Regions from separate parts of the Aquamicrobium soli genome, predicted to be linked through region 1. Evidence: predicted binding sites of a transcription regulator. Region 1 holds the regulator's gene; each other region holds the start of a gene.
What was found. Region 1 encodes LexA, which represses DNA repair genes until DNA is damaged. Its sites were predicted from a motif close to TGTTCNNNNTGTGTTCNG; they were not measured.

Region 1 (7,655 bases):
TCGCCTCGCCATCCCACTTCAGGCCAAGCCAGGAAAGCCCGTCGAGAATGGCGTCGGTCGCCGCCTGCGTGGAACGTTCGCGGTCGGTGTCCTCGATCCTGAGCAGCATCTTGCCGCCGACATGGTGCGAGTAGAGCCAGTTGAAAAGCGCCGTACGCGCGCCGCCTATGTGCAGGTAGCCGGTGGGCGAGGGGGCGAAACGGGTGACGACCTTGTCGGACATGCGATTTCTCGAACGGAGAGGTGAGTACCAAGCGGGCTTTTCCAACCCGCGCGTTCATGTAGCATAGGAGGTCTGGGGCGCAAGGGGCAGACCCGATGGCTGGACCGGGCCGGGCGGAAAACGACGGCGGGGGCGTAAGGGACGACGTCAACGAGCGCTCGCTGTTTACGCCTGTGGCCGAGGTTCAGGCGCTGCCGGTGGGCCGACCGGCCGGGACGGCTCCAGACAATCCCGCGACACGGGATGCCGCCCCACACGGGAAAGCCCCGCGGACGCGGCTTGCGACGGTGCGGCAGCGCTTGCGCCGCGTCTCCCCGGCCACAATCAGAAACGGCGTCACGGCCGCTGCCCGCACCGAACTCGACCGGGGCGCCGCCTTCCTGCTGGTGCCGGTGTTCCTTTCGGTCGGCGTGGTCGGCTATTTTTCGCTTGCCGGCGAACCGGATTTTTATCGGCCGGCAGCGCTGGCGCTGCTGCTGGCCCTCGTGGCCTGGGTTGCCCGGAACCGGCCGAAGACGCATCTGTGCCTGCTGGCGGCTCTCCTGTGCGTGCTCGGTTTCCTCGCGGCCAAGGCCGAGACCTGGCGCGCGGCGACGCCGATGCTCGGGTCGGAAATCTCGACGCGCCTGACGGGACGGGTCGTTGCCATCGACCACATGGAAAGCGGCCGCGTGCGGCTGACCCTCGACGTGCTTTCGACGGCGAGGCCGACCTTGCGCTACGCTCCCGAACGCGTGCGCGTTTCGGCGCGGGCGCTGCCCAAGGGAGCCCGCGCCGGCTCGACGATCAGCGGCACCGTGCGGCTGCTGCCGCCGACCGGGCCGATCCGCCCGGGAAGCTACGACTACTCGTTCCAGAGCTATTTCGACGGGATCGGCGCCAGCGGGTTTTTCATGAGCAACCCCAGCCTGGCCGAGGAGCGGCCGATGCCGTTTTCTGCGCGGCTGTCGGCGATGGTGGAAAATGCGCGCGAGGCGATCGCCGGCCATATCCGCGAAAGCGTCGGCGGTGCGGAAGGCGAGATTGCGGCGGCACTGATCGTCGGGGTACGCGCCGGCATTCCCGAAGCCGTCAACGAGGCGATGCGCAAGACCGGCATCTATCACATCATCTCGATTTCCGGCCTGCACATGGCGCTGGTGGCCGGCATCGTCATGGCGATGATGCGCGGGGCGTTCGCGCTGTTTCCGGATTTTTCCTCGCGCCACGCGGTGAAGAAGATCGCCGCCGCCGTCGCGCTGCTGTCCGTCGCCGCCTATCTGGTGATTTCCGGCGTGGTGGTGGCGGCCGAGCGCAGCTTCATCATGCTGGCGGTCATGCTCACGGCGGTGCTGTTCGACCGGGCGGCCCTGACCATGCGCAACCTGGCGATCTCGGCCATCGCCGTCATCGCCGTATCCCCGCATGAGGTGGTCGGGCCGAGCTTCCAGATGTCGTTTGCGGCAACGGCCGCGCTGGTGGGCGCCTATGCCGGCTGGTCTGATTACCGCGCCGGCAAGACGACCGCTTCGCCGCCGCGCCGCTCGCTCCCCGGCTGGCTGTCGCGCAAATTCGCTGGCGGCATGGCCGGTCTCGCCGTGACCTCGATCGTCGCCGGGGGTGCTACGACGCTTTACGCCATGTGGCATTTCCAGCGCGTGGCGCCGCTCAGCCTGCTTGCCAACCTTGCCATCATGCCGATCGTCTCGGCGGTCGTCATGCCGTTCGCCGTCCTCTCCTCGCTGGCGATGCCGTTCGGGCTCGACTGGCCGTTCCTCTACGTGATGGGCAAGGGGCTTTCCGCCATGATCGTTCTCGCCGAATGGATCGCGGCGCGCTCGCCCGTCGATGCGGTCGGGCTGGTGTCGGGGGAGGCGGTGCTTTTCGTCACCATCGCGCTGGTCATCGCCACGATGGCCACGACATGGCTGAGGTGGGCGGCGCTTCCCTTTGCGCTTGCCGGCTTGCTCGCGATCCCGGCCGTGCGAACGCCCGATGTCCTCGTTTCGGAAGACGGCCGGTTGGTCGCGCTACCGATCGGCGGCGGCGAACTGGCGCTCAACCGGCCGCGCGCCAGCGAATTCACCATCGACAACTGGCGCCGCGCGCTCGACGCCGAAACCGTGATTGCGCCAGCACCGGCCAAGGCCTCAGCTTTTGACCTGGAAGACAGCATCGAATTGCCGGAAGGAACGCCGTTCCTGTGCGCGGACGGCCTGTGCGTGGCCAGGCACGGCAACGGCCCGATCGTCGCCCATGCCGACAGTGCGGCCGCCGCCAAGCCGGCCTGCGCTTTCGCCGCGCTCATCGTTATCGCCGACGCCACGGCCGCCGATCCCTGTCGCGATCCGCTGGTCGCGGTCGTCACCGCGCGCGACCTCGCACGCTCCGGCAGCGCCGAGATTTTCCTTGATCGGCAGTCTGCCGCGGCGCCCGCCGAGATCCGCTATGCGGTCGAGGAAAACTACCGGCCATGGCATCGCCAGCGGGCTTTTTCCCGCGAGGCGCGCGGCCGGCCGCCCTACGATGCGAAAGCCGGGCGCAAAACGCCGCGACGCCAAGGCATTAAAGGCACGGGATCCAGCCAGAAACCGTAAGGCGGCGCCAGATGCCAGCGCCTAACCGCACAACGGTCAGTAGCGGCGGATCAGCCCGACCAGCTTGCCCTGGATCTTGACCCGGTCCGGACCGAAGATCCGCGTCTCGTAGGCCGGGTTGGCGGCCTCGAGCGCGATGGAGGCGCCCTTGCGGCGGAAGCGCTTCAGCGTCGCTTCCTCCTCGTCCACAAGGGCCACGATGATTTCGCCGGGATTGGCGGTGCTGGCGTTGCGGATGATGACCGTGTCGCCGTCGAAGATGCCGGCCTCGATCATCGAGTCACCCTTGACCTCGAGCGCGTAATGCTCGCCGCCCATGATCATGTCCGGCGGCACCGAGATGGAGTGGGTCTTGTGCTGGATGGCGTCGATCGGCACGCCGGCGGCGATGCGACCCATGACCGGGATCGATACGCTGGCGGCTTCGTCGTCATTGCCGGCCGTCTGCATCCGCGAGGGCCTGGAAAGCTTGCCGGCGTCGCCTGCACGCTGGCTGGCGGAAGCCGGGGCGGGCTGGCCCAGGCTGCCCTGGATGACGCTCGGCGAGAATTTGCGGGCCGCATTGAAGCCGGGAGTCAGCGAATCGGGCAGGCGCAGCACCTCCAGCGCCCGCGCCCGGTTGGGCAGGCGGCGGATGAAGCCGCGCTCCTCCAGTGCGGTGATCAAGCGGTGGATACCGGATTTGGAAGCAAGATCGAGCGCCTCCTTCATCTCGTCGAAGGAAGGGGGAATGCCGCTTTCCTTGAGCCGTTCATTGATGAAAAGAAGCAGTTCATGTTGCTTACGCGTCAGCATCGCGGCCCCCGGTGCCGTTCGAATCCGGAATCGAAAAACAAACCATGAACAGACACTATCTGTTCCAGTTGTGTTCCGCAACCGTTTAAATTTTAATGAATATGTTGGTGATTTGTTCAGCGTAGCATGAGGACGCGGCAGTTGGCGCCGGCCTCTGCGGCGGGCGCGAAGGGCTCGCGCACGATCAGGCCCTCGGCGTCGGCCAGGCGCCGCAGCATCGAGGAATCCTGCAGGCCGAGCGGCGTGGCGGTGAGAAGGCCGGCCTCCTCGCGAACGCAGGCGCGGACGTAATCCTGCCGCCGGTCGTTTGCCGCCATCGCCGCGCCGAGCCGCGCCTCGCGCATGTCGGGGCGGTACCGGCGGCCGCCGAGGCGGGCCAGCAACGGTTTCAGGAACAGCTGCGAGCAGACCAGGCTTGCCACCGGGTTGCCGGGCAGGCCGATGCAGCGCATGGCGCCGAGGCGGCCCGACATCAACGGCTTGCCGGGACGCATCGCCACCTTCCAGAAGTCGAGCGTCATGCCTTCGCCGGTAAGCACGTCGTGGATGAGATCGAGGTCGCCGACGGAAGCGCCGCCGAGCGTCACCAGCACGTCGGCCTTTGCTGCCACGGCCTGCCTGACGCGCGCAGCGATGTCTTCCTTGCGGTCGGCCGCGATACCGAGGTCGATCGCGCGAGCGCCGACCGAGTGCGCGACTGCGGCCACGCCATAGGCGTTGGAGGAAATGATCTGGCCGGGCGCCAGTTCGCTGCCGGGCGTACGCAGTTCGTCGCCGGTGGCGATCACGGCGACCAGCGGCCGCCGCACCACGCTGAGGTAGGGGTGGTTGGCCGACGCCGCCAGCGCCAGGGCGGCGGGATCGAGCAGGCGGCCCTTTTCCAGAAGCAGGTCGCCCTCGGCAAAATCCAGCCCGGCCTTGCGGACATTGGCGCCATGGGCCGTCGCCTCGACCACTTCGATCGCACCATTGCCGAGGTCGCGGGTGTCTTCCTGGATGACGACGGTGTCGGTGCCGGCGGGCAACGGCGCGCCGGTGAAGATGCGCACGGCCTCGCCCCCGGCCGGGGTGCCGGTAAAGCCATGTCCGGCGGGAGCCGTGCCGATGACCGACAGGCGTGCCGGCAGCGTGCCGATGTCGGCGGCGTGCACCGCATAGCCGTCCATGGCGGAAGCGTCGAAAGGCGGCTGCGTGCGCAGCGCGCGGATCGGCTCGGCCAGCACCCTGTCCATCGCTTCGGCCAGCGGCACGCTTTCGCCCGGCAGCGGTGCCGCGCCCGCAAGCAGCCGGTCGAGGGCGTCGGCGACCGGCACCAGCGCCATGTCAGCGCTCCGCCTTGTAGGTGCCGGACTTGCCGCCGGTCTTTTCCATCAGCCGGATGCCGGAGATCACCATGGCGCGGTCCACGGCCTTGGCCATGTCGTAGATGGTGAGGCAGGCGACCGAAGCCGCCGTCAGCGCCTCCATCTCCACGCCGGTCTTGCCGGTAACGCGCGCCAGCGCCGTGACCCTCAGGCCGGGCAAAGCGTGGTCCGGCTCGATGTCGACCGAAACCTTGGTCAGCAAGAGCGGATGGCAGAGCGGGATCAGTTCATGGGTGCGCTTGGCCGCCATGATGCCGGCGATGCGCGCGGTGGCCAGCACGTCGCCCTTCTTGGCGTTGCCGTCGAGGATGGTTTTCAGCGTCTGCGGCTGCATGGTGACGCAGCCTTCGGCGATCGCGGTGCGCGTCGTCTCGGCCTTTTCGCCGACATCGACCATGTGCGCCTCGCCGTCGGCGCCGAGATGGGTCAGGGCAGGGCCTGCCGGATGTGCCTTCGGGTCAGACATTTTCCGTCGCGGCGGTCGCTCCGGTCAGCAGCAGCCTCGTCGCCTGCGTCACGTCGGCCTGCCGCATCAGGCTTTCGCCGATGAGGAAGGTGCCGATGCCGATCGCCTCCAGCCGCTTGCAATCGGCATGGGTGAAGATGCCGCTTTCGCTGACCAGCAGCCGGTCGGCCGGTACATGGGCTGCCAGGCGCTCGGAAACGTCGAGGCTGGTTTCGAAGGTGCGCAGGTTGCGGTTGTTGATGCCGATCAGCCGCGATTCCAGTTTCAGCGCGCGTTCCAGTTCCGCCTCGTCGTGAACCTCGATCAGCGAATCCATGCCAAGGGTTGCAGCGGTTTCTTCAAGTTCGCGTGCAAGCGCATCGTCGACGCTGGCCATGATGATGAGGATGGCGTCGGCGCCCCAGGCGCGCGCCTCGTAGACCTGATAGGGATCGAAGAGGAAATCCTTGCGCAGGGCGGGCAGGGCGACGGCCTGGCGGGCCTTGGTGAGGAATTCCGGAGCGCCCTGAAAGGAAGGCGCATCGGTCAGCACGGAGAGGCAGGCGGCGCCGCCTTTCTCGTAGGCCTTCGCCAGCCTCGGCGGGTCGAAATCGGCGCGGATCAACCCCTTGGACGGGCTTGCCTTCTTGATCTCGGCGATCAGGCCGAAGCGGCCCGCCTGGCGTTTTGCTTCGAGTGCTGCGAGGAAGCCGCGGGGCGCGTCGCTGTCCGCCGCCCGTGCCCTGATCTCGCCCAGCGGCACGCGCGCCTTGGCGGCGGCGATTTCCTCGCGCTTATAGGATTCGATTTTACGCAGGATGTCGGCCATGGCTCTTTATAGGGGCTCGTTCGACACCTTGACCAGCCTGTCGAGCACCGCGGTCGCCTTGCCGCTGTCGATGGCGTCGGCGGCGATGACAATACCTTCCTCGAGGCCCGCCGCCTTGCCGGCCACAACCAGGCCGGCGCCGGCGTTCATCAGCACCGTCTCGCGGAATGCGCCGGGAGCGCCGCCGAGCATGGCGCGCAAGGCTTCCGCGTTGTAGGCGGCTTCGCCGCCGCGCAGGTCCTGCTTCGTCCAGCGCTTGAAACCGACCTGCTCGGGCGTCAGCGTAAACGTGCGGATGTGCCCGTCGGACAACTCCGCCACCTTGGTTTCGCCGGTGGTGGTGATCTCGTCGTAACCGTCGCCATGGACGACCCAGACATGGTCGGAGCCGAGCGCTTTGAGCGTCTCGGCGACCGGAACGACCCATTCCGGCGCGAACACGCCGACGAGCTGGCGGGTGACGCCGGCCGGATTGGACAGGGGCCCGAGGATGTTGAAGATGGTGCGGGTGCCGAGCTCGACCCGCGTCGGGCCGACATGCTTCATGGCCGGGTGATGCGCCGGGGCGAACATGAAGCCGACGCCGGCCTGCTCGATGCAGCGGCTGATCGCTTCCGGCGGCAGCTCGATATTGACGCCGAGCGCGGTCAGCACGTCGGCCGTGCCGGTGAGCGAAGAGGCGCCGCGATTGCCGTGCTTGGCGATCGGCACGCCGGCGGCGGCGGTAACGAAGGCCGAGCCGGTGGAGATGTTGAAGCTGTGCGAGCCGTCGCCGCCGGTGCCGACGATGTCGATGGCGCCCGCCGGCGCCTCCACGCGCAGCATCTTGGCGCGCATGGTGGCGACCGCGCCGGAAATCTCGTCGACCGTCTCGCCGCGCACCCTGAGCGCCATCAGGAAGCCGCCGATCTGGCCGGGCGTGGCATTGCCGGACATGATGATGTCAAAGGCCTCGCGCGCCTCCTCGAAGGAGAGCGCGGAGCCGGCTGCGGCCTTGGCGATATGGGCTTTCAGCGTATTCATCGTGTCAGGGCTTGTGAGATGGCTACTTGGTCGATCTGGATCTTGTATTGGGTCTGCAGCTGCGCCACCAGCTGGTCGAGCAGGTCGTTCGAAATGCTGGTGGCGATGGCCTTCTGCTGGCCCTCGGGAACGGAGCTTGCGTCCGCCCCGGCAGGCTCGATCGCCTCCACGACCTTGAACAGGATCTCCGCGTCGCCGGTGGGGGCGGGGAACAGGCCGACGCCGCCTTCGCCGACGTCGAAGGTCGCGGCAGCGCCGTCACGGCCGAAATCGGCATCCTCGGCATCGCGCTTGACGCCGCGCTTGGTCTGCTTCTCTATCTTCAGCTCGCTGGCGATCGCGTCGAGCGTCTCGCCGGACTTTACGCGCTTTTCGAGCGAGTCCGCCTTTTCGGAAAGCT
Region 2 (7,655 bases), on a different contig from region 1:
ATCACGCGCGACGAGCAGGACCGCTTCGCGCTCGCCTCGCAGAACAAGGCGGAGGCCGCCCAGAAGGCCGGCAAATTCAAGGACGAGATCGTCGCCTTCACCGTCAAGGGCCGCAAGGGCGACACGGTGGTCGAGGACGACGAATATATCCGCCACGGCGCCACGATCGAGGCCATGCAGAAACTGAAGCCGGCTTTCGACAAGGAAGGCACCGTGACGGCCGGCAACGCCTCCGGCATCAATGACGGCGCCGCCGGCGCGCTGCTGATGACCGAGGCGGAAGCCGTGCGGCGCGGCCTCACCCCGCTGGTGCGCATCGCCTCCTGGGCCACCGCCGGCGTCGACCCGACCATCATGGGCACCGGGCCGATCCCGGCCTCGCGCCGCGCTTTGGAAAAGGCCGGCTGGTCGGTCGGCGACCTCGACCTTGTAGAGGCCAACGAGGCCTTCGCCGCGCAGGCCTGCGCCGTCAACAAGGACATGGGCTGGGACCCCTCGATCGTCAACGTCAACGGCGGCGCCATCGCCATCGGCCATCCGATCGGCGCTTCGGGCGCGCGCATCTTCAACACGCTGGTGTTCGAGATGAAGCGACGCGGCGCCAGGAAGGGCCTCGCCACGCTGTGCATCGGCGGCGGCATGGGCGTCGCCATGTGCGTGGAAGCAATGAACTAAGGGAATAGGGGAATAGGGCAGCAGGCGAGTAAGGGAAGGCACGGAACCAACCGTTCTCTCCTACTCCCTTGTTCCCCTATTCCCCGGAAATTGTGGAGGAGAACCAACATGACCAAAGTCGCACTCGTTACCGGGGGGTCGCGCGGCATCGGCGCCGCCATCTCCATCGCGCTCAAAAACGCCGGTTATTCGGTTGCGGCAAACTATGCCGGCAATGACGAGGCGGCACAGAAATTCACCGCCGAGACCGGCATCAAGACCTACAAATGGTCGGTCGCGGATTATGACGCCTGCGCCGCGGGCATCGCCCAGGTGGAGTCCGATCTCGGCCCGGTCTCGGTGCTGGTCAACAATGCCGGCATCACCCGCGACTCCATGTTCCACAAGATGACGCGCGAGCAGTGGAAAGAGGTGATCGACACCAACCTTTCCGGCGCCTTCAACATGACCCATCCGCTGTGGAGCGGCATGCGCGACCGCAAGTTCGGCCGCATCATCACCATCTCCTCGATCAACGGCCAGAAGGGCCAGATGGGCCAGGTCAACTACTCGGCCTCGAAGGCCGGCGACATCGGCTTCACCAAGGCGCTGGCCCAGGAAGGCGCCCGCGCCGGCATCACCGTCAACGTCATCTGCCCCGGCTATATCGGTACCGACATGGTGATGGCCGTGCCCGAGAAGGTACGCGAATCGATCATCGCCCAGATCCCGGTGGGGCGCCTCGGCGAGCCAGAGGAAATCGCGCGCTGCGTCGTCTTCCTGGCCTCCGACGACGCCGGCTTCATCACCGGCTCCACCATCACGGCCAATGGCGGCCAGTATTTCACCTGACCGACAACCGCCACCTTCTTAAAAGCGGGCCACTCGGCCCGCTTTTTCTCATGTCCCGATCCGGCACACAGAAGTTAACACCGGTGCTCCTGCCGACGGCCGATCGGCCGCCCAGCCTGTGCGCCCTCGGTGGACAAGCTGTGGATAATACCAGATATGGTGGCGAACGAACCGGAAACGGGACGCAATCGCTGATTCGTCGCCCGTTCGTTCCGGGTTTGGCCGAACCCTTAACAGAAACGGGGCGCCGGGCGCGCAAAGCGCTTACCTCCGGTTAAGGAAAATAAACAAATTCAGAACGTTAAGCAGGAGCGCCGCCTCCGCGCGGCCATTTGCCGGCATCCTTCGGCGGCAAATGCGTTTGAGGCGGAAAATGATGGTCCTGCCGATTCAGCATGTGGTGAGACAGCAGGCCGCAAAACCCATATGTAGCCGTGAACAAACCCTGAATCGGCGAGAGTCAGCGATTCGTCGCCGATTCGTTCCAGTCCCGTTCCATCTTCAAGGCCGCGCGCATATTCGCCGGCGCTGCTGGACACGGGGCGGCAACATTCCACTTTCGCTTGGCGCGGCAAGTCCCTATGTGTCGGGTGTCACCCGCGCCGTCTGACGCGCCATTCCCCCGCATCGCAGGGCAAGAAGGTTTTCTTCCGGGCCGATGAACATCCAGCCAAAGCCTGCCGAGCCGCTGATCCTTTCTGGCCGTGACGTGACGGCGGTGCTCGGGCCGACCAACACCGGCAAGACCCATCTCGCCATCGAGCGCATGGTGGCGCATGAAAGCGGCATCATCGGCCTGCCGCTGCGCCTGCTGGCGCGCGAGGTCTATGCCCGCGTCTGCGAGAAGATCGGCTCGGCCAAGGTGGCGTTGGTCACCGGCGAGGAGAAGATCCAGCCGCCGGGCGCGAAATACTTCGTCTGCACCGTGGAGGCCACGCCGCGCGAGACCGACGCCGCCTTCGTGGCGCTGGACGAGGTGCAGTTGGCGGGCGACCTCGAGCGCGGCCACATCTTCACCGACCGCATCCTGCACCTGCGGGGCCGGCAGGAAACGCTGCTTTTGGGCGCGGCGACCATGCAGGGCATCCTGCAGAAGCTGCTCAGGGGTATTTCCGTCGTTACGCGGCCGCGCCTTTCGCACCTTGCCTATGCCGGGTCGAAGAAACTGACGCGGCTGCCGCGCCGCACGGCCATCGTCGCCTTCTCCGCCGACGAGGTCTATGCCATCGCCGAACTGATCCGCCGCCAGCAGGGCGGGGCCGCCGTCGTGCTCGGCGCGCTGTCGCCGCGCACCCGCAATTCGCAGGTGGCGCTCTACCAGTCCGGCGACGTCGACTATCTCATCGCCACCGATGCCATCGGCATGGGCCTCAACCTCGATGTCGATCATGTCGCCTTCGCCCAGAACCGAAAATTCGACGGCTTTCAGTACCGGCAGTTGACCGCCGCCGAACTCGGCCAGATCGCCGGGCGCGCCGGGCGGCACCTGCGCGACGGCACCTTCGGCGTCACCGGCCAGGTCGATCCGTTCGACGAGGACCTCGTCCAGAAGATCGAAGGCCACGACTTCGAGCCGGTGAAGGTGCTGCAATGGCGCACCGCCGCTTTCGACTTCTCCTCGCTCGACGCCCTGAAGCGCTCCATCGAAACCAACGCCCCCGTCGAGGGCCTGACCCGCGCCCTGCCGGCCGTGGATGCGCAGGCGCTGGAGTACCTTTCCCGCGACGAGGAAATCCGCGCGCTGGCCAAGAACCGCGAGCGCGTCGCGCTGCTGTGGGAAGCCTGCGCCCTGCCCGACTACCGGCGCATCGCGCCCGCCCAGCATGCCGACCTGATCGCCTCGATCTATACCGACCTTGCCCGGCACGGCCGTGTCGATGAAAACTACATGGCCGAGCAGGTCCGCCGCGCCGACGCCACGGAAGGCGACATCGACACGCTGTCGCATCGGATCGCGCAGATCCGCACCTGGACTTTCGTGTCCAACCGCCCCGGCTGGCTGGCCGATCCGGCACACTGGCAGGAAAAGACGCGGGAAATCGAAGACAGATTGTCGGATGCCCTGCATGAGCGGTTGACGAAACGCTTCGTAGACCGCAGGACTTCCGTCCTCATGCGGCGCCTTAGAGAAAACACCATGCTTGATGCCGAAATAGACGCTACCGGAACCGTCCTTGTCGAAGGCCACCATGTCGGCGAGTTGCAGGGCTTCCGCTTCACCGCCGACCAGAGCGCCGGAGGCGAGGATGCCAAGGCGGTGAAGGCCGCCGCCCAGAAGGCGCTGGGTGCGGAGTTCGAGGCACGCGCCGAGCGCTTCGCCGCTTGCGCCAATGGCGACATCGCGCTGGGTTCGGACGGCACGCTGCGCTGGATCGGTGCGCCGATCGGCACCCTGGTGGCCGGTGAGGACGCGCTGAAGCCGCGTCTGGTGCTGCTTGCCGACGAGCAGTTGACCGGGCCGGCCCGCGACAAGGTCGCCGCGCGCGCCGAGCGCTTCGTCAATTTCCAGATCGAAAGCCTGCTGAAGCCGCTGGTCGACCTGCGCGACGCCGAACAGGTGTCGGGCATCGCCCGCGGCATCGCCTTCCAGCTGGTGGAGAATTTCGGGCTGGTCAACCGCCGCGATATCGCGACCGAGATGAAGTCGCTGGAGCAGGAAGGCCGTGCCGCCCTTCGCCGTCTCGGCGTGCGCTTCGGCGCCTACCACGTCTTCGTGCCTTCGCTGATCAAGCCGGCCCCGGCCGGGCTGATCACGCTGTTATGGGCGCTGAAGAACGACGGCAAGGACAAGCCCGGCTTCGGCGACGTGGTGCATGCACTGGCCTCCGGCCGCACCTCCGTCGTCATCGATCCGGCCTTCGACCCGGCCTTCTATAGGCTGGCGGGATACCGCAACCTCGGGCGCCGCGCCGTGCGCGTCGATATTCTGGAGCGGCTCGCCGACCTCATCCGCCCCGCCACCAACTGGAAGCCGGGCCTGGGGCCGCGGCCGGAAGGGGCCTATGACGGCCACGCCTTCACGGTGACGCCGGCGATGATGTCGATCCTCGGCGCCAATGCCGACGACATGGAGGAAATCCTCAAGGGCCTCGGCTACCGCGCCGAGCCCAAGCCGGCAGCGGAAGTGAAGGCCAGGCTGGAGGCGCAGGACGCCGCCGACCGCGCCGCCGCCGCAGCCAAACTGGCGGCGAAGGAAGCCGAGGCAATCGAAGCGGATGCGACCGCTGGCCTGTCGGCTGAGGAAGCCGAGCGCCCGGCCGATGCCAGCCCTGCCGCCGACGCTGCCGCGCCGGAAACGCCCGTTGCGGCCGAGCCGCAGGCGACGCCGCAGGCTATCAGCGAGGCCGAAACCCAACTGGTGGAGGAAGAGGCTGCTGCAATGACGGCGGACGCCACCGCCGGCCTTCTGGTCGAAGAAACCGATCAGCCGGACGACGGCACGACTGCTCCCGAGCCGCCCCTTCAGGCGGCGGAAACCGACGTTCCGGCCGGCGAAGCCGTTGAGCCTGATACCGGCGGCGACACGGCGGCCGAGGCGCAAGCCAAGACGGACGAGACTGCCGCGCCTGAGGAACAGCCGAAGCCGATCCTTTTGTGGCGGCAGGCACGCTTCGAGCGGCCGCGCGGAAATCATCGCCACCATGGCGGCCACGGCCGTGGCGCCCACGCCGGCGAGCCGGCACGCGATGCGGAAAAGGGCGAGGGCCGGGGCGACGGCAAGGGCGGCCGTCCGCGCTTCGACCGCAACCGCTTCAAGGGCAAGCCGGCGCAGCAGGGCGAAGGCGCCCCCCGCAACCAGGGCAAGCCGAACCGCCAGGCCGGCCGGCCGGAGGGCAAGGGCGGCGCGCCCGGCAAGCCGGTGTTCCAGGGCAAGCCGCGTGAGGAGCGGCCGGCCCGTTTCGACCCGGACTCGCCCTTCGCCAAGCTTGCCGCGCTGCGCGAGCAGTTGAAGAAGTAGCCGGCTCCGGCACGGCCGCCGACGATGGCTCCCGAAAACCGTCAGCGCATCGACAAGTGGCTGTTCTTCTCGCGCGCCGTCAAATCGCGTTCGCTGGCGGCCAAGCTGGTGACGGCGGGCCGGGTGCGCATCAATCGCGACAAAGCAGCGCAGGCCTCCGATCTGGTCAAGCCGGGCGACGTGCTGACCATCACGCTCGACCGCACCATCCACGTCTGGAAGGTCGTCGGTACCGGCACGCGGCGCGGCCCGGCCGAGGAGGCGCGCCGCCTCTACGAGGACCTGTCGCCGCCGCCCGTGCCGAAAGAGGAAGCCGTCGCCAGCGCCATCGCGCCGTTGCGCGAGGCCGGCAGCGGCCGGCCGACCAAGAAGGAACGCCGCCAGACCGACCGGTTGTTCGGCAAGGATTGACCAAGACGCCAAGCGCCGGGCGCGAGCGCGCCTGCGCTGATTTGCGGGGCGATCTGTCCCTTGCAAGCGCCCGGCAAAGGCGTTACCTCACCCAAAGATAGCCTGCCGTACGGGATATCCCGGAGCCTGCCATGACCTACGTCGTCACCGATAACTGCATCAAATGCAAATACATGGATTGCGTCGAGGTCTGTCCGGTCGATTGTTTCTACGAAGGCGAGAACATGCTCGTCATCCATCCTGACGAATGCATCGACTGCGGCGTCTGCGAGCCGGAATGCCCGGCCGACGCGATCAAGCCCGATACCGAGCCCGGCCTCGACAACTGGCTGCAGCTCAACGCCGAATATGCCGATAAATGGCCCAATATTTCGGCCAAGAAAGAGCCGCCCGCCGACGCCAAGTCCTTCGACGGCGAAGCCGGCAAGTTCGAGAAATATTTTTCTCCGGAGCCCGGCGAAGGCAACTGACGATCCGCGACGGGCCAGGGGGAGCTGCCGGACGACAACCGGGCCGTTTGCCGGCGGGTTGCGACGGCATACCTTCGCGCATGCAGCAAAATCTTGATTCTGGCGACTTTTTGTGTTATCTACACTGACAATATGCCAGACACGATGTCGATCTACGGCGACAAACGCCTAAATCACTGAAAGGTGGACTTTCCTATCTGAACCGGAGCGATCCGGGCCGGGCAATCGCACATTTGCGGCTTGCCGGCCCTTGTCTTCTTTCGGATGGGTTACCTGTGGCTGGCAGCAAGGCCGGATCGGTTCCCGCGATCCGGGTCAGGCCGGCGCTGCCGGCGCACAACGAAGGAGTTCAGGCGTAATGGCAACGACGACCCCGCAGAAGAAGACCGCGACCCCAGCGCGGCACGGTTTCAAGACTGGCGAGTTTATCGTTTATCCGGCGCATGGCGTCGGCCAGATTGTCTCCATCGACGAGCAGGAAGTCGCGGGCCACAAGCTGGAACTGTTCGTGATCGACTTCCAGAAGGACAAGATGCGGCTGAAGGTGCCGGTCGCCAAGGCGACGTCCATCGGCATGCGCAAGCTGTCGGAAGGCGACTACGTCGATCGTGCGCTGAAAGTGGTGCAGGGCCGCGCCCGCATCAAGCGCACCATGTGGTCGCGCCGCGCGCAGGAATACGACGCCAAGATCAATTCCGGCGACCTGATTTCCATTTCGGAAGTGGTGCGCGACCTTTATCGCGCCGACAATCAGCCGGAACAGTCCTACTCCGAGCGCCAGCTCTACGAGGCCGCGCTCGACCGGATGGCGCGCGAGATCGCCGCCGTCAACCGCATGTCGGAGACCGAGGCGGTGCGGCTGATCGAGGTCAATCTCAACAAGGGGCCGAAGCGCGGCACCAAGGCCGACAACGAGGAAGCCGAGCAGGAAGAGGCCGCCTGAGCTTCCGCCCGTACGGATCTGCTGCAAGACCCGGCCTCGTGCCGGGTTTTGTTTTTCCGGTTGGCCGCTCCTCTCAGCCCGGCACGGCCTGCCGCCTGCTGTCCGCCCGGTGGCCGCTTACCTCGGCCAGCAGGACGCCGGCCACGACCAGGGACAGCGCGACGGCATGGTAGACGTGGAACGACTCGCCCAGGACGACCAGCGAAAGCAGCGCCCCCCATACCGGCAGGAAATTGATGAAGACGCCGGCCCGGTTGGAGCCGATCAGTTCGACCGCGCGGACATAGAAAGCCTGTGCCAGGAGCGAAGGAAGGATCACCGCATAGGCGATGATCAGCCAGCCCTGGCGGTCGGGCAGGATGGTATC
Region 3 (7,655 bases), on a different contig from region 1:
AAATTGTCGCCCGCGACCAGGATCTGCGCGTTGCGGTAGGCCGGCTTGTTGAGCACGAAATCCGGGTTCTCCGAGCCGTCCTCGTTGTAGCGCATCTCGGCGAACAGGCCCGTGCCGAGCCCGGTGCGCTTGATCGTCTTCAGGTAGTCCTTGGGGATGATCATGTCGGTGTCGACATTGACGATCGGCAGGGGCGCGGCGACGCCGGTGAGCTTGGTGAACTTGTCCATGACGGTTGCCCCATATCTCGGTTGCGGCAGATTGCTGGAGACGGTTTACACAAGGTCGCCGCCAAATAAAAGACGGCAAGGTCGCCGCAGCCGCCTTGCCGTCCTTGTTGCCGAGACCCTCAGGCCCTCGCCAGCGCCATGACGCCGGTTTGCGTGCCGGTCAGCCGGCGCGAGCGGCCATCGGCGCCGACCACCATCTGTACCCGCCGGCGCTCGGCCGAAAACAGCTTCGAGGTCGCCACGTCGACCGGCGGGTCGAAGGCGATGGTGACGCGCCACAGATCGGGCTTGATCGTCTCTTCGAGCCCGATGACCCGGCCCCGCGCCTCGCGGCCGTTGAACGTGCCGGAGACCGTCTCGCCGACGCCGAAAGGCGCGGCGATGCCGGTGTCCGCCGTCTCGGCCGGGGTGTCTTCGGCGGGCCGCGCGACGAGCGTGTTCCAGTCGCGGACGCCGTTCTGCCGGGCCACCAGTTCCAGCGCCTTGGCGTGGCTGATGGCGATGCCGTCGGCGGCGAGCGCCGCGCGCAGCCGCTTTGCGCTGGTCTTGTGGGCGCTGGTTCTGTGGGTAGCGCTCTCCCGGGTGCCGGGCGCAGTGGTTTTCGTAGGGATAGTGTGACCGATGGCCATGGCTTCGCTCCTTGCGAATGACGAACGGCTTTTGTCGAACGGGTGCCCGCATTGCCGTTTCGGCCGTCGCGTCGACAGGAACGAACGCTCATGGGAAGCTTCACCGGGCCTTGCGGCTGCGGGCGGCAGGGGCTTCCCGCCCTTGCCGCCGCCAGATAGGGGGCCGCGAGGGCAAGGTCAATGGGCTGCCGGGCGTCTGACGCCCGGCTGTGGCAGGCTTGCCTCAGATAACGTTCAGTTCGCGGAACGCGCGCCCTTCGGCGACGCGGCTATAATCGAAGGCCGTGCAGTCGATGGTCCGGTAAGCTCCGTGGACGATGAGTTCCGACAGCGCCTTGCCGACCGCCGGCGCCTGTTGCAGGCCGTGGCCGGAAAAACCGTTGGCGAAGATGAAGTTTTCCACCTCCGGGTGCGGGCCGATCACCGCGTTCTGGTCGAGCGTGTTGTAGTCGTAGTGCCCGGCCCAGGCGCGCGTCATCTTGATCGCCTCGAAGGCGGGGACGCGGGTGGCCAGCACCGGCCAGATGTCGTTTTCGAACAGGCCCCACTGCGGCTCGAAATCGGCCGGATCGGCGGCCTGCTCGCCGTCCTCGATCTCGGCGCCGCCGGTGATGTAGACCGACCCTTCCGGCCGCCACCAGACGCCGCCCGGATCGACGGTCAGCGGCATGTCGTCGAAGCGGTCGCGCGATTCGAACACGAAGACGGTGCGCTTGCGCGGCTCGACCGGCAGCGCCAATCTCGCCATTTTCGCCACAACGCCGGCATTCGGTCCGGCCGCGTTGACGACAAGGCCGGTTTCCAGCGTCTCGCCATTGTCGAGCATGACCCCGGTGACGCGGTTGCCCTCGCGCCTTATGTCCGCGACCGAGGCGGTGATCAGGTCGACGGCCATCGTACGCAGCGCCTTGCGGAACAGGTGCAGATAGGCGTGGGCGTCGAACCAGCCTTCGCCGCTGCGCCCATAGGTGCCGGCAGTGAGGCCTTCGGTCGACAGCCAGGCAAAGCGGCGGGCGAGCGTGGCGGCATCCTCCAGCACGATGTCGGCGCCCTCGGCGACCTGCGCCGCGTGGTTGGCCGCAAGCACCGGCAGCCCCTCGTCGCTGGCCAGGATCAGGTAGCCGCCTTCGCGGAAGCCGATGTCGGCATCGGCGCCGAATTCATCCTTCAGCCGGCGGAACAGGCCCAGCGTATATTGCGACAGGCGGATGTTCTCGGGAATGGAGAATTGCTGGCGGATCGAGGCGGCCGACAACGTGGTGGCCGAGTGGGTGAATTGCGGGTCGCGTTCGACGAGCGCGATGGAGCCGGCAAAGCCCTCCTTGCGCAGGTGATAGGCGAGCGAGGAGCCGACGATCGCCCCGCCGATGATCACGATGTCGTAGTGTGGCATGTCGTTCGTTCCGTGGCTTGATTCGTAGAGATGACAGCTTTCGCCGCCCTGCCGCAAGGTCTTGCAAGGGCCAGCGTTGCCGGGCAAGAAGACCAGATGAGCGAAACATCCTATCGTCCGCGCCGCTCGGTGCTCTATGTGCCCGCCGTCAACGACAAGGCGCTGGCCAAGATCGCCTCGCTTGCCTGCGACGCCGTCGTCATCGACCTGGAGGACTCGGTCGCCCCTACCGAAAAGGTCGCCGGTCGCGCAAAGCTCAGGAATATCCTCGCCAACCGCCCCGGGCGCGCGATCGAGATGGTGGTGCGCATCAATGCGCTGTCCAGCGAATGGGGGCGCGACGATCTTCTGGCGGCAGCGGCATGCGAGCCCGACGGCATCCTTCTGCCCAAGGTCGATACGGCGCGCGACGTGCTGGAAGCGGGCGACGCGCTGGACGAGGCCGCCGCGCCGGAGGTGCTGAAGCTGTGGGCGATGGTGGAGACGCCGAAGGCGATGCTCAATCTCGGCGCGATCGCCGAACTGGGGCGCGATCCCGCCTCGCGGCTTGCCTGTTTCGTGGCCGGAACGAACGATTTGGTCAAGGAAACCGGCGTTCTGGCGACGCCCGACCGACGCTACCTGATGCCCTGGCTGATGCAGATGGTGCTGGCGGCGCGAGCCGGAGGGCTCGACCTGCTCGACGGCGTCTACAACGATTTCCGCGATGCGGAAGGCTTCGCCCATGAATGCGCCGAGGCGGCCGCGATGGGCTTCGACGGCAAGACGCTGATCCATCCGGCGCAGATCGAGGCGGCCAATGCGGCGTTCTCGCCGTCGGCGGCAGCCCTTGCCGAGGCGCGGGCCATCCGCGATGCCTTCGCCCTTGCCGAGAATGCCGGCAAGGGCGTGATCGCGCTCAACGGAAAAATGGTCGAACGGCTGCACCTGGAGCAGGCGAAAAAATTGCTGGCGAAGGCGACCGTCGTCGGGGCATGATGGCCCACCTTCATCACGGGGCAGACCCATGCGCCTTTACCGTTTCCTCACCGCCATCGACGACGCCACCTTCTGCCACAAGGTGACGGCGGCGCTGAACAAGGGCTGGCATCTCTACGGCTCGCCGACCTATGCGTATGACGAGAACGAAAAGATCATGCGCTGCGGCCAGGCCGTGGTGAAGGATGTCGAAGGCGAGGAATACGAAGCCGGCAAGACCAAGCTCAGCGACTGGTAGGGCGGTCCGGCCTTATTCGGCCTCCTCCTCGAGCTTTTCCATGTCGTCGTCCGACAGGCCGAAATGGTGGCCGATCTCGTGGATCAGCACATGGGTGACGATATCGCCCAGCGTTTCCTCGTTCTCGGCCCAGTAGTCCAGCATCGCGCGGCGATAGAGCGTGATGCGGTTCGGCCCCTCGCCGGTCTGCGGATTCCAGCGCTCGGCGATGCCACGCCCCTCGAACAGGCCGAGCAGGTCGAAGGGCGTCTCCAGCGACAGGTCGTCCATGATCTCATCGGTGGGAAATTCCGCGACCTGGATGACGATCTCGCCGGTCAGCTTGCGGAATTCGTCCGGCAGATGCGCATAGGTCTCCATGGCCAGGAACTCGATCTCCTCCAGCGAGGGTGAGAGTTCGTCGTGCCAGGTGCGGGTCTTATAGATGCGGGCCATTCGGTTTCCTTTGTCGGGCGCATATAGGCTTTTGCGCCGGAATCGGCAAATGGCGACGGCGTGAGCACCTGCGCCGGAAGCGGGAGAGGAATAAATTCTTTTCTGTTCCGCTTGACTCTCGGGCCGGGCTCTGGAATCCATAAGAACATAACAGGAACAACTTTGCTGGAAACCGAACCGTCATGGCTAAAGGCGCCGTGGCGCGGGCAACTGTTTTTGCCTTGCGCCACCAGATCGCACGGATCGAAGGGACGCTGCCCGAGCGCCTGGAAAATCCCCTTGCCGCTGGCGCAGGCCGCCGGCAGGGCAGCGATGCGCTGGCGACCGGGATCGATGGTCTCGACGCGGCGCTGGGCGGCGGCCTGCCCAAGGCGGCGCTGATCGAGATTCACGGCGCCGGAACCCGCGATGCCGGCGCGGTCACGGGGTTCGGGCTGGCGCTCGCCGCTCTCCTGGCTGCGGATTCGGGCTCGGCGGGGGCTCCGGTCCTGTGGGTCGGCACGGCGGAGCTTTTCCACGAAGCCGGCTTTCCCGATGCGGCGGGGCTTTGGAAGACTTTCGGGATCGAGCCGCAGGCCCTGCTGCTCTGCACGACGAACAAGACCGCCGATGCGCTGTGGATCGCCGAGGAGGCGGCGCGGCTGGCGACGCCGGCGGCGGTCGTTGTGGAAATGCGCGGCAATCCGCGGCAACTCGATCTCACCGCCACCCGGCGGCTGCACACGCGGGCGCGCGATAGCGGCCGGCCGCTGCTTTTGCTGCGGCAGGCGGCGGTGGCTGAACCGACGGCCGCACCGGTGCGCCTCGTCGTCAGCCCGTCGCCGTCGGCACTGCGCGAGACGATGGCCGGGCCGCTCGCGGGATCGATCGGCCGCCCCGCTTTCACGGTGGCTGTCGACAAGGGCAGCCATGCAGGACCTCGACAATTCACACTGGAGTGGAACCGCGATGAACGCAGATTCGAAGAACAGCGACGGGACGAGCGGGCAAAGAATCCTCTCCCTGTGGTTTCCGTACCTCGCCACGGAGCGGATATTGCGGCAGCGCCTGGGAAGGTGCTGGCGTTCGGACGGGGCCGCGGATCGCGCGCCGCTGGTGATCAGCCGGCTCGACAGGAACAGCCGCTTGATCGCGGCCCTCGACGAGCGGGCTGAGGCGCTCGGCCTCAAGCGCGGCATGGGCGTTGCCGATGCGCGCGCCATGTATCCGGCGATCGACGTCGTCGAAGCCGATCCCCAGGCCGAGCGGCGGCTGCTCGAAGGGCTTGCCGACTGGTGCGACCGCTATACGCCGCTGGTGGCGCTGGATGGCGCCGACGGCCTTTTCCTCGACATCACCGGTTGCGTCCATCTTTTCGGCGGGGAGGAGGCAATACTGGCCGAGATGGTAACGCGGTTTCTCCACCAGGGTTTTTGCGCGCGCGCCGGCATTGCCTCCACGGTCGGGGCGGCCTGGGCGGCGGCGCGGTTTTACAGCGGCCGCTCCGTCGCCGCCGGCGGGGAGGAAGAATTTCTTGCGCCATTGCCGCTGGCGGCCCTTCGCCTGGAACCCGGCGTGCGCGACCGCCTGGAGAGCGTCGGCCTGCGCACCATGGGTGCCGTCATGGCGATGCCGCGCGCGCCGCTTGCCCGCCGCTTCGGCGCGCCGCTGCTTGCCCGCCTCGACCAGGCGCTCGGCCGTTTCGACGAAGCGGTCTCGCCACGCCGGCCGGCGGCGGCGCTGTCGGTCGAGCGGCATCTGCCCGAACCGGTAGCGCGGGCCGACGATGTCGAGCACCTTACGAAAAGCCTGGCGCAGGCGTTGAGACCGGATCTCGAACGGCGCGGCGAGGGCGCCCGCTCGCTCCATCTCGTGCTGTTTCGCGTCGACGGCGCCGTCAGCCGCATTGCCGTCGGCACGTCGCGGCCGTTGCGCGACCCGGTGCTGATCCAGAAACTGTTCCATGAGCGCCTTGTCGCCATCAGGCAGGAGTTAGATGCCGGTTTCGGCTTCGATCTCGTGCGCCTGTCGGTGCTGGCCGCAGCGCCTTTTTCCCTGCAGCAGACCGACCTGGCCGGGGATACGGGCGGGGAAGGCGCGGATCTGGAGCAGTTTGCGGACCGCGTGCGGGCGCGGTTGGGGGAAAGTGCCGTGCTGAGGTCCCTCCCCGTGGCAAGCCACCTGCCGGAACGCGCCGCCCGCCTGGTGCCCTTCGCGCAGGCTGCGCGGGAACGTCTGAAGGCCGCTTCGTCCCTTGCCCTTTCCGAGCGGCCGATCCGCCTTTTGCGCCCGCCCGAGCCCGTCGAGGTGCCGGTGACCGAATTGCCGGAGGGGCCGCCCCTGCGCTTCCGCTGGCGGCGCGCCGTCTACAGCGTCAGGCGGGCCGAAGGGCCGGAGCGCATCGGCTGCGAGTGGTGGCAGGAAAATCACTTCATTCCCAGAAAGGAGAACGAGAAGGAGGAGGCCTACGAAAGCCGCCGTCTGAGACTCATCGCGGAGAGGACGGTCTCTTCAGCCCGTGACTATTTCCGCGTCGAGGACAGCGAGGGGCGCCGCTACTGGCTTTACCGGCAGGGGCTTTACGGGGCCGCGAAAGTGCCGCCGCGCTGGTTCATGCACGGGTTCTTCGCATGACACCCGAACCGCCCTGCAACACGCCGGAGGAACCGCGCTATATCGAGTTCGGGGTGCAGTCGAATTTCTCCTTCCTGCGCGGCGCCTCGCGCCCGGAGGAACTGGTGGTGGCCGCCTGCGCGCTCGGCCATGCCGGCATGGGTCTTGCCGACCGCAACAGCGTGGCCGGCGTGGTCCGCGCCTGGAGCCAGTCGGGGCACATTCGCGTCGAGAACGAGGAAGAGCCGGAGAAATCCTTCGGTCCTGTCCACCTGCCCTATCATCCGGGCTGCCGCCTCGTCTTCGGCGACGGCACGCCGGATGTGCTCGCCTATCCGCGCGACCGCGAGGGTTGGGGGCATCTGTGCCGCCTGCTGACGCAGGCCAATCTGCGCGAGGAGACGGAAAAAGGCGCCACCCTGCTGCGCCAGGCCGATCTCCTCGAATGGGGCGATCGGCTGTCGCTGGCGGTCCTGCCGGATGTGTCGCCGAACGCGCCAGACCAGATGGACCTGCTTCGCCGGTTCAAGGACCGTTTCGGCAGCGCGCTGCGGCTGGCCGTGGCGCCGCTTTATCAGGGCGACGACCGCTTCCGCATCGAGCAGGCGGCGGCCATGGCGGAAGTGCTCCGCCTGCCGCTGATGGCGAGCAACGACGTTCTCTACCATGCCGCCGACCGCCGGCCGCTTCAGGACGTGCTGACGGCGATCCGCCTCAACGTGCCGGTGGCCGAGGCCGGGTTCCGGCTTGCCGCCAATGCCGAGCGCCATCTGAAGCCGCCGGCGGAGATGGCACGGCTGTTTCGCGCTTATCCGCAGGCGATCGCGGAAACGACGCGTTTCGCAGAGGAGCTTTCCTTCTCGCTCTCGCAACTGAAGCACAATTATCCGGATGAGCCGACGCGGGACGGCGCTACCCCGCAGCAGGAACTCGAGCGCCTGGCGCAGGAAGGGGCGGCGGAAAAATATCCCGGGGGCGTGCCGGCGTCGGTGTCGCAGCGTATCCGGGAAGAATTGGCGCTCATCGACCGCATGGGCTATGCGCGCTACTTCCTCACGGTCCACGACATCGTCCGCTTCGCGCGCAGCCGGGGCATCTTGTGCCAGGGACGCGGCTCGGCGGCCAATTCCGTGGTCTGCTTCTGCATCGGCATCACGCCT
Region 4 (7,655 bases), on a different contig from region 1:
ACGGAACGCCGGGATCATGCTATCGCCACATCCCGCGCATCTTCGTCTTGAGGTCTATCCGCACCTCGGGCTGCGGCAGCCTACCGGGTTCGGCCAACGGAGGCGGCCAGGAAATGTGCTCGAAGCGGTCAAGGATGTGATCGGGAATGAATCGCGTGCGTGACGCATAGACGTGGCGATCGCCGCGCGCCGACTGCCCGTTGACATAGAAGCGCTGCGGCGTGACCAGATGCAGCGTGTCCTTCGCGCGGGTCATGGCGACGTAAAGCAGCCGACGTTCCTCTTCGAGATCGTCACGTTCGCCGACCGCAAGATCGATCGGAATGCATCCGTCAACGGCGTTAAGCACAAATACTTTCGTCCATTCCTGTCCCTTGGCTGAATGGATCGTGGATAGGATCAGATAGTCTTCATCGAGGTGCGGCGGGCCTGCCTCTCCGCTCGTGGCGTCCGGTGGGTCCAGTGTGAGGTCGGTTAGAAAACGTTCGCGCGACGGGTGGCCGCCCGCGATCTGTTCGAGCTGCAGGAGATCGGCGCGACGCGCGGCGGCATCTTCATGCAGACGTTCAAGATGCGGTTCGTACCATAATCGCGCACGCTCGAAATCCGCTGGCCATGCCGACCGGCCGCGCAGTGCCGAGAAAAGTTCGACAAACGCAGGCCAGTCCTCTTCCGCCCTTGTCGGCACCTTGAAGAATTGAAGCCCGAGGATGGGATCGAGCGCTCGCTCCATCGCCTCAACCGCAGCACCTGCGGCCGACGGTCCGATGCCAGGCAAAAGCTGCATCACGCGAAAGCCGGCCACCCGATCGCGCGGATTCTCCGCAAAGCGCAAAAGCGCGAGCAGGTCTTTCACATGTGCGGCGTCCAGGAACTTTAGGCCGCCGAACTTGATGAAAGGGATATTGCGGCGTGTCAGCTCGACTTCCAGAGGGCCGGAATGATGCGAGGCTCGGAAAAGAACTGCCTGTGCACGAAGCGCTGTGCCGCTTTCCCGCTCCTCCAGCACCCTGTTGCAAATATAGTTGGCCTGCGCGGCATCGTCTCGCACCGTCACCAGCAGCGGCCTTTCCGCCGAACGCCGCTCGGTCCAGAGGTTCTTGCTGAAGCGGTCGGCAGCTTCGCCGATGACCGCGTTCGCCGCTTCGAGCACGGTGTTCGTCGAGCGGTAGTTACGGTCGAGCGTAACGATGCGGGCCGGTTCGGGAAACAGGTTCGGAAAATCGAGAATATTGCGTACCTCCGCTGCGCGGAAGGAGTAGATCGACTGCGCATCATCGCCAACGACGGTCAGACCCCGTCCATCGGGCTTGAGCGCCGCCAGGATGGCGGCTTGCAGCCGGTTGGTATCCTGGTACTCGTCGACGAGGATATGATCGAAACGCGAGCGCAGCTGTTCCGCGATTACCGGTTCCTCGCACATGTGCGCCCACCACAACAAAAGGTCGTCGTAATCGAGGACATTCTGTGCCTGCTTGGCTTCGACATAGGTGCTGAACAGAGTTTTCAATTCCTCGACCCACCCCCCGCACCAGGGGAAGGATTTGGCGAGAACAGCTTCCAGTTCGGCCTGCGCGTTGACCGTCCGCGAATAGATCGCCAGGCACGTGCCCTTCGCAGGAAATCTGCTCTCGGTCCTGGACAGTCCCAACTCGTGCCTCACAAAGCTCATGAGATCGGCGGAGTCTTCGCGATCGTGAATCGTGAAGGCAGCGTCGAGACCGATTTCCAGAGCGTGGTCACGAAGAAGCCGCGCGCCGACCGCGTGGAACGTGCCCGCCCAGGTGAGCCCCTCGGTCATGACCGAAGCCTTGTCGCCGAGCACCTTGGCCGCAATGCGCTCGACGCGGCGCGTCATCTCCGAGGCGGCCCGGCGCGAAAACGTCATCAACAGGATACGTCGGGGATCAGCGCCCTTCACGATCAGATGGGCTACCCGATGAGCCAAGGTGTTGGTCTTGCCCGACCCCGCACCAGCGATGATCAGCAGCGGCTCGCCAGCCGAACCTTCGCCATGCACCACGGCGGACCGTTGCGCAGCGTTGAGCTCGGCAAGATAGTCGTCTGGCGCCGCTGCGGCCACGGCCGAATCAAGGACAGAGAGGTTCATTGCACGAATGAAACGTGTTTCCGTTTCGTTCGCAACAAGGATCGGGGAGGTGGCGGTCCATCCGATGAATGCTCGAGATCAAACATGCATGTAACACGAGCGATTCAGATCACGACCACAGGAACGGTCCTGATACTTAGGATGGGGAATAGGTGAAGTAAGATCCGCGAGGGTCCGACAGATCGGCGATTTGACGGACAGGGTTTCAGGCCATTTGCTTTGAACGGCGAGTGTCGGCGAACAGGAAGACGCCACGATGGAGGACAAACGCACAACCAGCGCGGGCGACGCTCCCAGGCAGGGCGGGCTATCTCCTTCGCATCGCAGAGTCCTGAACGTCGCCAGGGAGGTTTTTACGCCTCGGGCGAACAGCGGGACAATCCGGAATTGCTTAGTAAGCCGGGCGTCGGCGGCAGGACGGGGACGTCGTGCCGCTGCGACTACGAGGCACGAGCGCTTCGCTTGCGGTCGGCATTGCTGTCGCTGACCGCCAAACGGCTCCGTGAACCTCCCCCATCCAAACCGCTCCGGCTGCCGCCGCGCGGCAACTCAGAGCCCGAGATACGCCTTGCGCACAACGGGATCGTCGATCAGCGCCCGGGCGTCGCCGCTGTGGACGATCGAGCCCGTCTCCATGACATAGCCGCGGTCGGCGCCCGACAGCGCCAGGTGGATGTCCTGCTCGACAAGCAACACGGTAACGCCTTCGTCGCGGATGGTGGCCAACACTTCCATCAACTGTTCCACCACCACCGGAGCCAGCCCGAGGCTCATCTCATCGATCATCAAAAGTTGCGGCCGCGCCATCAGGCCCCGCGCCATGGCGCACATCTGCTGCTCGCCGCCCGACATCGAGCCGGCCAATTGGTTCTGGCGCTCGCCGAGGCGCGGAAAGAGGCCGTACATGCGCTCCAGATCGCCGGCGATCGCTGCCTTGTCGGCACGCCGGTAAGCGCCCATCAAAAGGTTGTCCTTCACCGTCATGCGGTCGAAGAGCTGGCGGCCTTCCGGCACCTGCACGAGGCCGACGCCGAACGCCTCGTCCGGCGTCATCGGGGCGAGGTCGCTGCCGAGGAAGGTCACCTTGCCGGTGCAGGCGATGACGCGTGACAGCGCGCGCAGCAGCGTCGTCTTGCCGGCGCCGTTGGAACCGACCAGGGCGACGATCTCGGCGCGGCGGACCTCCAGCGAAACGCCCTTCAGCACCGGCATTTCGCCATAGCCGGCACCGAGTCCGTCGACGGTCAGAAGCGGCTCGCCTGCCCGCGCCGGTTTCGCTGCCGCGCTCATGCCCGCCTCCGTCCGAGATAGGCTTCCACCACCCGTGCGTCGGACAGCACCGCGTCGGGATCGCCGTCGGCAATCTTCTCGCCGTGGTGCAGCACCAGCAGGCGGTCGGACAGGCTCTTGATCGCCTTGATGACGTGCTCGATGACGAAGATGGAAATACCGCGTTCGCGCACCCGCTTCAGCACCTCGATCACCTCGTTGATCTCGACGAGGTTCAAGCCTGCCATCACCTCATCGCAGAGCAGTACCTTCGGCTGCATGGCGAGCGCCTTGGCGAGTTCCAGCCGCTTGCGGCTCGGACCGCCAAGCTCGTCGGCGCGCTGGTCGGCGAATTTAGCGAGGCCGACGAATTCGAGCTGCGCGCACGCCAATTCGCGGGCCCTGGCGAGATCGGATTCGCCGCCGCCATGGCCGAACAGGGCTCCGACCGCGACGTTGTCGAGCACCGACAGCCCGGGAAACGGTCGCATGATCTGGAAGGTGCGGCCGATACCCAGCCTTGCGCGCTGGTAGGCCGGCAGCTTCGTGATTGTGCGGCCCTCGAAGGCGATATCGCCGGCGGTCGGGGCCAACGTGCCGGAAATCAGGCTAACCAGCGTCGTCTTGCCCGCGCCGTTGGGACCGATGACGCCGAGGATCTCACCCTTGTTCAGGGTGAAGGAGACATTGTTGACGGCAACGAGGCCCGCGAAACGGCGCGTCACATTCGTGATTTCAAGGGCGGGCGAGGTTTCGAGAACGGTGCTCATACGCGGTGCGCCTTCAGGTTCTCGATAAAATAGCGCCAGCCCGTCCTGCGGAAACGGCGCACCAGGTCGGCGACGCCGCGAGGCATGAAGATGACTGCCACCACCACGACGAGACCAAAGAACAAGCCGGCAAAGCTGGTGATCTCGCTGGAGAGCAGTTCCGACAAAGAGGAGAGGACAAACGCGCCGAGCACCGGGCCCAGCACCGTGCCCGGACCGCCGAACACCGCCATGATAATCATCTTGACGTTGAGGCTAATGTCAAAGGCGCTGGCCGGGTCGAGGAAGGTGATCCAATAGGCGTGGATGCCGCCGGCAAGCGCGGAAAATACGCCCGAAAGCGCGAAGGCCAGAACCTTGTAGAGCGTGGTGTTGACGCCCATGACAGCCGCGCCCTCCTCGTTCTCGCGGATGGCGATGAGGCCGAAACCGAAGCGACTTCGCGTCAGCCAGAACACCGTCGCGGTCGCCGCCACCAGAAGGGCGAGCGACAGTTCATAGAACAGCCGGTCGTCATTCAGCGGCGGCAGCACCAGGCCGATGTTCTGGCCGGCGATGGAGAGGTTGGAGACGATGGCGATCATCACCTGCGCCAGCGCCAGCGTGGCGATCGCGAAATAGTGTCCTTTCAGCCGCAGCACAGGCAGGCCGAGCAGGAAGGCGAAGGCAACGGCCAGCACCACGCCGAAGGCCATGCCTACCGCGAACGGCAGTTCCCACTGCACCATGGCGATGGCAACGCCGTAGCTGCCGAGCCCATAGAAAACCGAGTTGCCGAAGGAGGCATAACCGGTATAGCCGCCGATGATGTTCCAGCCCTGCGCCAGCACGGCCAAGAGCAGCGCGTTGATGCCGAACTGCACCAGCACGTCCGAGCCGAACCACGGCACGGCGGCGAGCACGACGAGCCCCGCAGCGAGCAAAATCCAGTGCAGTCCCTTCATGCTGTCTTCCCCAGCAGGCCGCTCGGCCGGAATATCAGCACCAGGACCAGCACGCCGAAGCTCGCGACGTCGCCGAAGGTGGCACCGACATAGAGAACCGTCAGGGACTCGATGATGCCCAATACCAGTCCGCCGACGAGCACGCCGAGGGGATTGTCGAGGCCGCCGATGATGGCAATGGCGAAGGACTTCGCCGTCAGCGTTGCGCCGATATAGGGATCGATCTGCGAGACCGTGCCGTAGAGCCCGCCGGCGGCCCCCGCCAGCCCGATGCCGATGCCGAAGGTTATCGCGTAGAGATGGCGCGGCTCGACGCCGTAGAGCCGCGCCGCGACAAGGTTCTGCGCGGTGGCGCGGATGGCACGGCCAAGCCTGCTGTGGAGCAGGAACAGCCACATGCCCACCGTCAACGCGACGGCGACCCCGAAGGCCATCAGCCGTGCGACCGGCACCACCACCGGGCCGAGTGCGATGCTTGAGCCGGCGTAAGAGGGGTTGATGGTACGGAAGTCGGCCGAGAAGGCAAGCTGCGCCAGATAGGTCAGCACCACTTCAAGGCCGAAAGTAATGAGCAGGGTGTTGAACATCGGCGCCCTGACGATGAGGTTGAGCATGCCGCGTTGCAACACGTAGCCGAGGCCGAACATCACAACGGCGGTGATCGGCAGGCCGAGGAAAGGGTCGATGCCGAGATAGTTGTAGAGGTGCCAGGACAGGTAGCCCCCCAGCATGATGAAGGCGCCGTGCGCTAGATTGACGATGTTGAGCACGCCCCACACCAGTGCCAGCCCCAGTGCCATAACGGCATAAAGCCCCCCCAAAAGCACCCCGTTGACCAGTATTTGCGCCAGCAGATCCACGTGCCGTTCTCCTCTTTGCGATCAAGTCCTACGTGAAGCAACGGTGCACGAGACCCCACAAGCGCCGCTTTGCGCACCGGCACCGCCCATCCCTCCGGACGGCACCGTCATCGTCCCAGCCGTCAGCGCGCGTTCCACGCAGGCATCGGATACTTCGGCTGCTCGATGAAGCCTTTGGCGCCGTAGACGGCGGCGACCTTGTCTTCCTGTACCTGGATCACCGTCTGCGGCAGATCGATCTGGCCGTTCTCGGCGAAGGCGATCTTGCCGTAGAGGCTGTCGAAGTTCAGCTTGGCGATGGCGTCGCGCACCGCCTTGGGATCGAGCGTGCCGGCCGCCTCGACAGCCTGCACCAGCGCCTCGACGTCGGCCGCGCCGGAAGCCGCGTGATAGTCAGGTTCATAGCCGAACTTGGCCTTGTAGGCTTCCGCAAAGGCGGCCGCGTCACCAAACCATTTGTCCTTCAGGTCCGCCGAGGGCAGCCAGGCGCTCATGCCGAAGGCATAGTCCGCGTCCTTACCAAGCGCCTTGCGAAAGTCCTCGCTTGGGACGCCGACGGTGAAGGAATAGAGCTTCGGCGCAACGGCCAGGCTCTTGGCCTGCCTCACGAAGTTGAGAATCTCCGTCTCGTGGCCGGCGACCAGCACGGCGTCGACATTGGCGCTCTTGATCTGCGAGAGCAGCGAGTTGAAATCGCTGGCGTTCGAAGTGTAGCGCTCGTCAAGCGCGACGGTGAAGCCGGCGTCCTCGAGCAGCGGCCGTGTGCCCTCGGCGACGGAGACGTCGAAGGCGTCGTCGGCATAAAGCAGCGCTACCGATTTCGGCGCGGGATCGAGTTCCTTCATCATTTTGATGGTCGAACCGAAATAGTTGCTCGCCGGCGCCAGCGTGCCGAAGATGTATTTGAATTTGCGCGAGAATATCTGGTCGGAGGCGCCTCCGCCCTGCACCATCGGCACCTGGTATTTTTCCGAGACGGCGGAATCGGCCAGCGCGAAATTGCTCGCGAACGGCCCGAGCAGCAGGTTCACCTTGTCCTGCGAGACAAGCTGCGTGTACTGGCGGACCGACAGGTTCACATCCGACTGGTTGTCATAGAGCTTAAGCGCCAGCTTATACTGCTTGTCGCCGACCTTGACGCCGCCCGCCTCGTTGATCTTGTCGATCGTGAACTGGTAGGCGTCCTTGTAGTAGCGGCCGGTGTTGGCGACCGGGCCGGTCAGCTGCACCGAGGCGCCAAGCACAAGGTCCTCTGCCATTGCCGGAGCGCTGGAAAGGGCGATCGCCCCGAAAACTGCGCCGGCGAGCCGCATGGTCATGTTCGACATCTTCTTCTCCCTGTTCGTCGACTACGAAATATATCGTACTTCGATCTAAGTCTACCGGGGTTGAGCCTTCTTAATGGCTACCCGGCGCATGACGGGTGACCGCGACAGAGACTGGTCGGCAAACGTTTCGATCGCCGTGACCAGAACGGCAGATTGCTCGGCCTCCCTCGGAAGGACACCTGCCAAGCATTTTCGAACCCGTCGACCAATTTCAGTCCGATGGCGCGGGCACGCTTGAAGAAGTTGGGCCAGCCGAGCGCAGGAAACTCGTCCAGCACCACAGCAGCCGGGAAGTGGGATCCATCCGCCTCATTAAGCCGAACGAATCGAGCCGCTCGGCTATCTCGCCGACCTTCTCGCCAGGATCGTCAGGG

Region 2: the regulator LexA is predicted to act here: its motif matches at 1,987-2,004, upstream of ACFOHJ_RS12795 (helicase-related protein).
Region 3: the regulator LexA is predicted to act here: its motif matches at 4,045-4,062, upstream of ACFOHJ_RS10925 (ImuA family protein).
Region 4: the regulator LexA is predicted to act here: its motif matches at 2,126-2,143, upstream of ACFOHJ_RS02105 (ATP-dependent helicase).

What each region holds. Positions count from the first base shown of each region.
Region 1 covers NZ_JBHRTK010000015.1:133,095-140,749, forward strand. The annotation lists gene gltX (glutamate--tRNA ligase) at 1-223, opposite strand, end outside; gene ACFOHJ_RS16185 (ComEC/Rec2 family competence protein) at 319-2,799, shown strand; gene lexA (transcriptional repressor LexA) at 2,836-3,594, opposite strand; gene ACFOHJ_RS16195 (molybdopterin molybdotransferase MoeA) at 3,711-4,916, opposite strand; gene moaC (cyclic pyranopterin monophosphate synthase MoaC) at 4,918-5,424, opposite strand; gene trpC (indole-3-glycerol phosphate synthase TrpC) at 5,417-6,232, opposite strand; gene trpD (anthranilate phosphoribosyltransferase) at 6,239-7,255, opposite strand; gene ACFOHJ_RS16215 (peptidylprolyl isomerase) at 7,252-7,655, opposite strand, start outside.
Region 2 covers NZ_JBHRTK010000012.1:617,515-625,169, reverse strand. The annotation lists gene ACFOHJ_RS12805 (acetyl-CoA C-acetyltransferase) at 1-675, shown strand, start outside; gene phbB (beta-ketoacyl-ACP reductase) at 784-1,506, shown strand; gene ACFOHJ_RS12795 (helicase-related protein) at 2,165-5,464, shown strand; gene ACFOHJ_RS12790 (RNA-binding S4 domain-containing protein) at 5,489-5,875, shown strand; gene fdxA (ferredoxin FdxA) at 6,007-6,345, shown strand; gene ACFOHJ_RS12780 (CarD family transcriptional regulator) at 6,704-7,288, shown strand; gene ACFOHJ_RS12775 (DMT family transporter) at 7,362-7,655, opposite strand, start outside.
Region 3 covers NZ_JBHRTK010000012.1:283,021-290,675, forward strand. The annotation lists gene leuD (3-isopropylmalate dehydratase small subunit) at 1-230, opposite strand, end outside; gene ACFOHJ_RS10900 (glyoxalase superfamily protein) at 350-859, opposite strand; gene ACFOHJ_RS10905 (NAD(P)/FAD-dependent oxidoreductase) at 1,083-2,252, opposite strand; gene ACFOHJ_RS10910 (HpcH/HpaI aldolase/citrate lyase family protein) at 2,349-3,230, shown strand; gene ACFOHJ_RS10915 (DUF1737 domain-containing protein) at 3,259-3,468, shown strand; gene ACFOHJ_RS10920 (metallopeptidase family protein) at 3,481-3,903, opposite strand; gene ACFOHJ_RS10925 (ImuA family protein) at 4,086-5,057, shown strand; gene ACFOHJ_RS10930 (Y-family DNA polymerase) at 4,999-6,516, shown strand; gene ACFOHJ_RS10935 (error-prone DNA polymerase) at 6,513-7,655, shown strand, end outside.
Region 4 covers NZ_JBHRTK010000001.1:399,622-407,276, reverse strand. The annotation lists gene ACFOHJ_RS02105 (ATP-dependent helicase) at 20-2,110, opposite strand; gene ACFOHJ_RS02100 (ABC transporter ATP-binding protein) at 2,660-3,400, opposite strand; gene ACFOHJ_RS02095 (ABC transporter ATP-binding protein) at 3,397-4,149, opposite strand; gene ACFOHJ_RS02090 (branched-chain amino acid ABC transporter permease) at 4,146-5,093, opposite strand; gene ACFOHJ_RS02085 (branched-chain amino acid ABC transporter permease) at 5,090-5,953, opposite strand; gene ACFOHJ_RS02080 (amino acid ABC transporter substrate-binding protein) at 6,076-7,272, opposite strand.